Regions from separate parts of the Lentzea sp. CC55 genome, predicted to be linked through region 1. Evidence: riboswitches for the same ligand, from Rfam matches in the RefSeq annotation. Region 1 holds a riboswitch; the other holds the start of a gene.
The links. A riboswitch is a leader RNA that binds a small molecule or an ion and turns the genes downstream of it on or off. The one in region 1 is predicted to bind glycine.
Positions count from the first base shown of each region.

Region 2: linked by a shared signal. The riboswitch ahead of gcvH (glycine cleavage system protein GcvH) and the one ahead of gcvP (aminomethyl-transferring glycine dehydrogenase) in region 1 are both predicted to bind glycine.

Region 1 covers NZ_JAJCXE010000008.1:221,066-224,622, forward strand. Annotated here, with positions in the region: gene gcvP (aminomethyl-transferring glycine dehydrogenase) at 1-1,995, opposite strand, end outside; glycine riboswitch at 2,044-2,142, opposite strand; glycine riboswitch at 2,146-2,241, opposite strand; gene L6E10_RS06130 (Clp protease N-terminal domain-containing protein) at 2,298-3,269, opposite strand; gene L6E10_RS06135 (MerR family transcriptional regulator) at 3,357-3,557, opposite strand, start outside.
Region 2 covers NZ_JAJCXE010000006.1:99,841-103,397, reverse strand. Annotated here, with positions in the region: gene L6E10_RS04535 (L-serine ammonia-lyase) at 1-1,085, opposite strand, end outside; gene gcvH (glycine cleavage system protein GcvH) at 1,129-1,512, opposite strand; glycine riboswitch at 1,576-1,670, opposite strand; gene ald (alanine dehydrogenase) at 1,895-3,007, shown strand; gene L6E10_RS04520 (TetR/AcrR family transcriptional regulator) at 3,063-3,557, opposite strand, start outside.

The DNA of each region.
Region 1 (3,557 bases):
GTCCTCGTACACGCCGTGGGTCGACGGGTAGGTGATCATGATCGCGGCCAGGTCGTCCGCGTGCTCCGCGACCGTCTGACGCAGGTGGCCCATGTCGATGTTGCCCTTGTCGTCGCACTTGACGACGACGACGCGCATGCCGGCCATGACGGCGGACGCGGCGTTCGTGCCGTGGGCGGACGACGGGATCAGGCAGACGTCGCGGTCGGCGTTGCCGTTGGCGCGGTGGTACGCGCGGATCGCCAGCAGACCGGCGAACTCACCCTGCGACCCGGCGTTCGGCTGCAGCGACACGGCGTCGTAGCCGGTGACCTCGGCGAGCCAGGCCTCCAGGTCCGACACGATCTTCAGCAGACCGGCGGCGTCCTCGGCCGGGGCGAACGGGTGCAGCGTCGAGAACTCCGGCCACGTGATGGACTCCATCTCCGCGGTGGCGTTGAGCTTCATCGTGCAGGAGCCGAGCGGGATCATGCTGCGGTCCAGGGCGACGTCCTTGTCGGACAACGCACGCAGGTAGCGCAGCAGCGCCGTCTCGGAGCGGTGCGAGTGGAAGACCGGGTGGGTCAGGTAGTCCGACGTGCGGCGCAGGTCGGCCGGGATGCCGTCGGCGGTGTCGGCGTCGATCGCGTCCACATCGGACCCGGTGACGCCGAAGGCCTCCCACACCGCGACGACGTGCGCCCGCGTGGTCTTCTCGTCGCAGGCGATCGCGACGACGTCGGCGTCGACGAGACGCAGGTTGATGCCGGCCTCGCGGGCCTTCGCCACGACGGCGGCGGCCTCACCGGGAACGCGGACCTCGACGGTGTCGAAGAACTCGCCGTGCACGACGTCCAGCCCGGCCTCGCACAGGCCCGTGGCGAGCACGGTGGCCAGGCGGTGCACGCGGGTCGCGATGGCGCGCAGACCCTCGGGACCGTGGTAGACGGCGTACATCGAGGCGATCACGGCCAGCAGCACCTGCGCGGTGCAGATGTTCGACGTGGCCTTCTCACGGCGGATGTGCTGCTCGCGCGTCTGCAGCGCGAGGCGGTAGGCCAGCGAGCCGTCGGCGTCGACGGAGACGCCGACGAGACGGCCGGGCAGCTGGCGTTCCAGACCGGACCGGACGGCCATGTAGCCGGCGTGCGGGCCGCCGAAACCGATCGGCACGCCGAAGCGCTGCGTGGTGCCGACGACGACGTCCGCGCCGATCTCACCGGGCGCGCGCAGCAGCGTCAGGGCCAGCAGGTCGGCGACGACGACGGCCTGCGCACCGGCGGCGTGGATCTCCTCGATGAGCGCCTTCTGGTCGCGCACCACACCGGACGCGCCGGGGTAGGACAGCAGGACGCCGAAGAAGTCGCCGCCCAGGCCGAGGCCTTCGATGCCCTGCGACAGGTCGGCGACGACGATCTCGATGTCGAGCGGCTCGGCGCGCGTCTCGATCACGGCCAGCGTCTGCGGCAGCGTGTCGGCGTCGACGACGAACTTGTTCGACTTGGAGCGGCCGGCGCGGCGCACGAGGGTCATCGCCTCGGCGGCGGCGGTCGACTCGTCCAGCATGGACGCGTTCGCGACGGGCAGGCCGGTCAGGTCGCCGACCATCGTCTGGAAGTTCAGCAGGGCCTCCAGGCGGCCCTGGGAGATCTCCGGCTGGTACGGCGTGTACGCGGTGTACCAGGCGGGCGACTCCAGGACGTTGCGCAGGATCACGCCCGGCGTCACGGTGTCGTAGTAGCCGAGGCCGATCATCTGCGTCATCGGCCGGTTCCGCGACGCGAGCTCCCGCAGCTCCGCGAGCGCCTCGGTCTCGGTGGCCGGGGCGGGCAGGTCCAGCACGAGGTCGCGCTCGTGGATGGACGACGGCACCGCGCGCTGCGCCAGCTCCTCCAGCGACCCGACACCGATGACGTCGAGGATGCGCGCGAGCTCGGCGGGACGCGGACCGACGTGGCGGTCGGCGAACGGGGTGCCGTGCTCGAGAGCGGCGAGCGGAATGCGGTCCTGCGTCATCAAACGCCTCCGGGGGCTGAGGGCACACGTGTCCTGGTGCCCTCCCCGCTCTGTCCGTACCCTTCAAGGGCGCCTGAGAGGTTCACCCGGTGCGGACCGGGCTTTCACCGTCGGCGGGATTCCCTTGCGGGGATCCACTTTCCAGAGGCGTCTCGCTCGGCGGTCCTGGATGCCTGAGAGGTTCCCGGGGAGGGACTTGCTCCTTCGGCGCCGGGTTCGAAGCCCGGTCTCTCCCGCCTGAGTTCAGCGACTACCCGCGAAGAATACCCGCAGGCAGCCCGCCCAGTCGCTAGAGACGCGACCTACGTCTCAACGGCGAGACCGGTGAGCACCGCCGCGACGGGGTCCGCGGGGTCGTCGCGCACCGCGGCGAGCAGGTGCGCGGTGCCCACGACCGCGTCCCCGCGCCGCGCGGCGACGAGCTTCGCCCGCTCCACGGCGCGTTCCACCGCGCCCCCGCCGGAGGGCAACGCGGCCGGGTCCACTCCCGCCTCGCGCAACGCCGCCGCGCCACCCGACTCGAACTCCGGCCTCAGCCGCCGCCCGGAGACGGCCAGCTGGTGGTCGACCGTCAGCACCGCCTCCACGAGGTCGCGCGACGAGACGTCCCGCCTCCCGGCGACGGCCAGCCGTTCGGCTTCGTTGCGCACCACCGTCAGCACCGGTCCGCCGAGCCCCTGGCCCCGTGCGACGAGCTTCGTCAGCCAGCGCACGTACCCGCCACCGGACTCCCCCTCCAGGGCTCCCGCCTTGCGCAGCAACCAGACCGCGGGTGCTTCCTCGACCTCGGCGTGGCGCCGCTCGGCATCGGCCCGCACGGCGGCGGCCGTCGCCCCGGGGTCCACCCCGCGCACCAGGAACAGGTCGGCGGCCCGTCCGTATTCGAGCGACAGCAGCGCCAGCGCGAGGTGGGTCGTGGTCAGCACACCGTCGCCGGCCTGGGCCACAGCCGCACGCAGACAGTCCTCCAACGCGCGGCTCACGGGCAGAACGGCCTCGACGCGAGCGTGGTGGTGGGCGGCGCTCATCAGCGCCGTGACGTCCGGATGGGACTCGCCGACGACACCACCGTCGTCGTCGGCCCAGTGCTCGGTCCCCCGCGCCATCGCCAGCGCCCCCAGCGACTTCGCGCCGAGCTTGCGGCCGGGACCGGTCGTGTCGATCAGGGAGATCAGCAGGTTCTCGGTCCCGACGAACCCGAACCCGTGGCGGGAGGCGCGCCGGACGGCCGCGGCCAGGACCTCGACCACCTGCGACGAAGGAGTGTGCGTCATGCCGGCGACGCTAGGGACGGACCCGTTCCCGGCGCGTCCGCCGACCGGCCACGGACAGGCGCCGGTCGGCCACGGTCACCGGGCCGGTCAGCCGGTGGCGCGCTCGCGGCGGCGGCGGGTCAGCTCGTCCTCGGTCATCGGCGCGATCTCGACGCCGTCCGCACGTTCGGCCGGGAACTCGTGGATCGTGCCGGAGATCTCGCGCATCGCACCGCTCACCGCGATGCCGAACACGCCCTGACCGCCCTGCAGCAGGTCCACGACCTCCTCCGGCGAGGTGCACTCGTA
Region 2 (3,557 bases), on a different contig from region 1:
GGGGTGCCCCCGAGCACCTCCGCGAGGCCTCCGGCCGCCATCGAGCACGCGGAGCCGACCTCGCCCTGGCAGCCGACCTCGGCGCCGGAGATCGACGCGTTCTCCTTGAACAGCACGCCGATCGCGCCGGCGGTCAGCAGGAAGCGGACCACGCCGTCGTCCGAGGCTCCCGGCACGAACCTCGTGTAGTAGTGCAGGACCGCGGGGACGATGCCGGCCGCGCCGTTGGTCGGCGCGGTGACGACGCGGCCGCCCGCCGCGTTCTCCTCGTTGACCGCCAGCGCGAAGAGCGTGACCCAGTCCATGACGCGCAGCGGGTCGGTGACGAAGTGCTCGCCCTCCAGGCGTTTGCGCATCTCGGCGGCGCGGCGGCGGACCTTCAGGCCGCCGGGCAGGATGCCGTGCTCGGTGCAGCCGCGTTCGACGCACTCCTGCATGACGTGCCAGATGTGCAGCAGTCCCGACCGCACTTCTTCTTCGGTCCGCCACGACAGCTCGTTGGCCATCATGATCTCGCTGATCGACAGGCCGGTCTCGCGGCAGCGCGCGAGCAGCTGGTCGCCGGTGAGGAACGGGTGGGGCAGCGGCGTCGAGTCGGGCTTGATGCGGTCGGTGCCGGAGGCGTTCTCGTCGACGACGAACCCGCCGCCGATCGAGTAGTAGACGGCGTGCTCGACGGACTCGCCGCCGCTGAACGCCTCGAAGCTCATCCCGTTGGGGTGCAGCGGAAGTGACTTGCGGCGGTGCATGACGAGGTCGCGGTCGTGCACGAACTCGATCTCGTGCGTGCCGCCGAGCCGGAGCCGTCCGCCGCCGACGATCTCCTCGACGCGGTGGGCGGCGGCGGTGGGGTCCACCTCCTCGGGGAGGTTGCCCTCGAGTCCGAGGAACACGGCCTTCGGGCTGCCGTGGCCGTGGCCGGTCGCGCCGAGCGAGCCGAACAGCTCGACGTGCACGCGGTCCACTTCGGACGCACGCGCACCGAGCTTCTCGACGAACATCGCCGCCGCGCGCATCGGGCCGACGGTGTGGGAGCTGGACGGTCCGATGCCGACGGAGAAAAGGTCGAAAACGCTGATCGCCACTGATCAGTCCTTCGTGGTGGTGGAGCGGTCAGTCAGGCCCATGTCAGCCGGTCTGGGTGAGTTCGGCGTACTTGGCCGCCGTGAGCAGGTTCTCGGCCGACTCGACGCGGACCTTGAACAGCCAGCCGGCGCCGTACGGGTCGTTGTTCACGATCGCCGGGTCGTCGACGACGGCGCTGTTGACCTCGATCACCTCACCGGTGACGGGCGAGAACAGGTCGCTGACGGACTTGGTGGACTCGAGCTCGCCGCACACCTCGTTGGTGACGACCTTCGCGCCGACCTCGGGCAGCTGCACGAAGACGATGTCGCCCAGGGCGTCCGCCGCGTACTCGGTGATCCCGCAGGTCAGCGGGTCCTGGGTACCCGGCGTCCAGTCGACCCACTCGTGCTCGGCGGTGTAGAGCAGGTTCTCGGGGAACTGCACGGCGCGACTCCTCTGGCTGTGACGGGACAGGACACTTGCGCCCCCTCCGCCGTGCAGAGTTGCCTACCCCGAGTGGTCTTGCTGCCTGAGAGTGTGCGGGAGCTTGCCCCTTCGGCGCCCCGACCGACGTTCGTCGGGGTCTCTCCCACTCGGGTTCTGGCGCTGTCGCGCCGCGGCCGGTCTTCAGTTCTCGGAGGCGAACGCTATGTGCGGCCCCGCCGGGTGTCAACGCGGACGGGTCGAGTCACACGCGAGCGCAAACCAGGTGGCTCTGTCCCAAGTGAACAACCGCACACGTGCTCGATAGTGCGATTCGCACAGTGACATGACCTTCCCGCTGCCCCACATTGTGAGATGTCGGCCACCGAACGGAGGAGTCATCGTGCGGATCGCAGTTCCCCGCGAGATCAAGAACCACGAGTACCGCGTCGCTCTCACCCCTGCCGGTGCGCACGAGCTGACGAGCCGCGGGCACGACGTGTTCGTCGAGCAGGGCGCCGGTCTGGGCTCCGCGATCACCGACGAGGAGTACCTCGCCGCGGGCGCCAAGGTCCTCGCGACCGCCGACGACGTCTGGGCCGAGGGCGACCTGGTCCTCAAGGTCAAGGAGCCGATCGCCGAGGAGTACCCCCGCCTGCGCGCCGGCCAGACCCTCTTCACGTACCTGCACCTCGCCGCCGACAAGCCGCTGACCGAGGCGCTGCTGGCGTCCGGCACCACGGCCATCGCCTACGAGACCGTGCAGCTGCCGAACCGCGCGCTGCCGCTGCTCGCCCCGATGTCCGAGGTCGCGGGCCGCCTGGCCCCGCAGGTCGGCGCGTTCTCGCTGATGAAGCCGTCCGGTGGCCGCGGCGTGCTGCCCGGTGGCGTCCCCGGTGTCGCCCCGGCCCGCGTGGTCGTGATCGGCGGTGGTGTGGCCGGTCTCAACGCCGCGACCATCGCCGTGGGCATGGGCGCGGACGTGCAGATCCTCGACACCAACGTCGACCGGCTGCGCCAGATCGACGCCCAGTTCGCCGGCCGCCTGCGCACGCTCGCCTCGAACTCGTTCGCGATCGAGCAGGCCGTCCGCGAGGCCGACCTGGTCATCGGCGCCGTGCTCGTCCCCGGTGCCGCCGCTCCGAAGCTCGTCTCGAACGCGCTGGTCGCCGAGATGAAGCCGGGTTCGGTGCTCGTCGACATCGCGATCGACCAGGGCGGCTGCTTCGAGGACTCGCGCGCCACCACGCACGCCGAGCCGACCTACGAGGTCCACAACTCGGTGTTCTACTGCGTCGCGAACATGCCAGGCGCCGTCCCGCGCACCTCGACCTACGCGCTGACCAACGTGACGCTGCCCTACGCCGTCGCGCTGGCCGACAAGGGCTGGGAGAAGGCGCTGAAGGACGACCGTTCGCTCGCGCTGGGCCTCAACGCCCACGCCGGCAAGCTGACCAACGGCCCGGTGGCCGAGGCGACCGGCCTCGAGCACACGCCGCTGGAGTCCGTGATCTGAGAGCCAACCCGATGAATGAGGCCCCCGCACGCGTGAACCGCTGCGGGGGTTTCGCCTACCTGAGGGCTTCGACGCGGGCCTTGACGCCTTCGATCACGCAGTCCAGGCCGAACTCGAACTGCCGCTCCAGCGACCACAGCTCGCCCTCGTCGAGCATCGCGACGTACCGGGGGTGCTTGTCCCGGTACAGGTCGGCGATCTTGGCCATGTCCGGCGGTGGCGAGTCCATCCCGCCGCGAGCGATGAAGTTGACCTCGGCGATCGCGTACCCGTTGACGAAGCTGCCCACCGTGGCGATCGACTGGGCCGCCGCGACGGTCGACAGCCCGGCGCGCAACATCGGCCCGAACATGGCGTCCGCGTAGGCCACGGCGTTCGGGCCGATGGTGTTGAACTCCCCGATCCCGCGGATCCACCACGGGTGCTTGAGCGCGAGCTGACGCAGCTCGCGCATCATCGCGCGCACCGCGGTCTCCCAGTCGGTCTCGGGATCGGGGAGGGTGAACTCGCCGTAGACCTCGTCGAGGCACAGCTCGATCAGCGCGTCCTT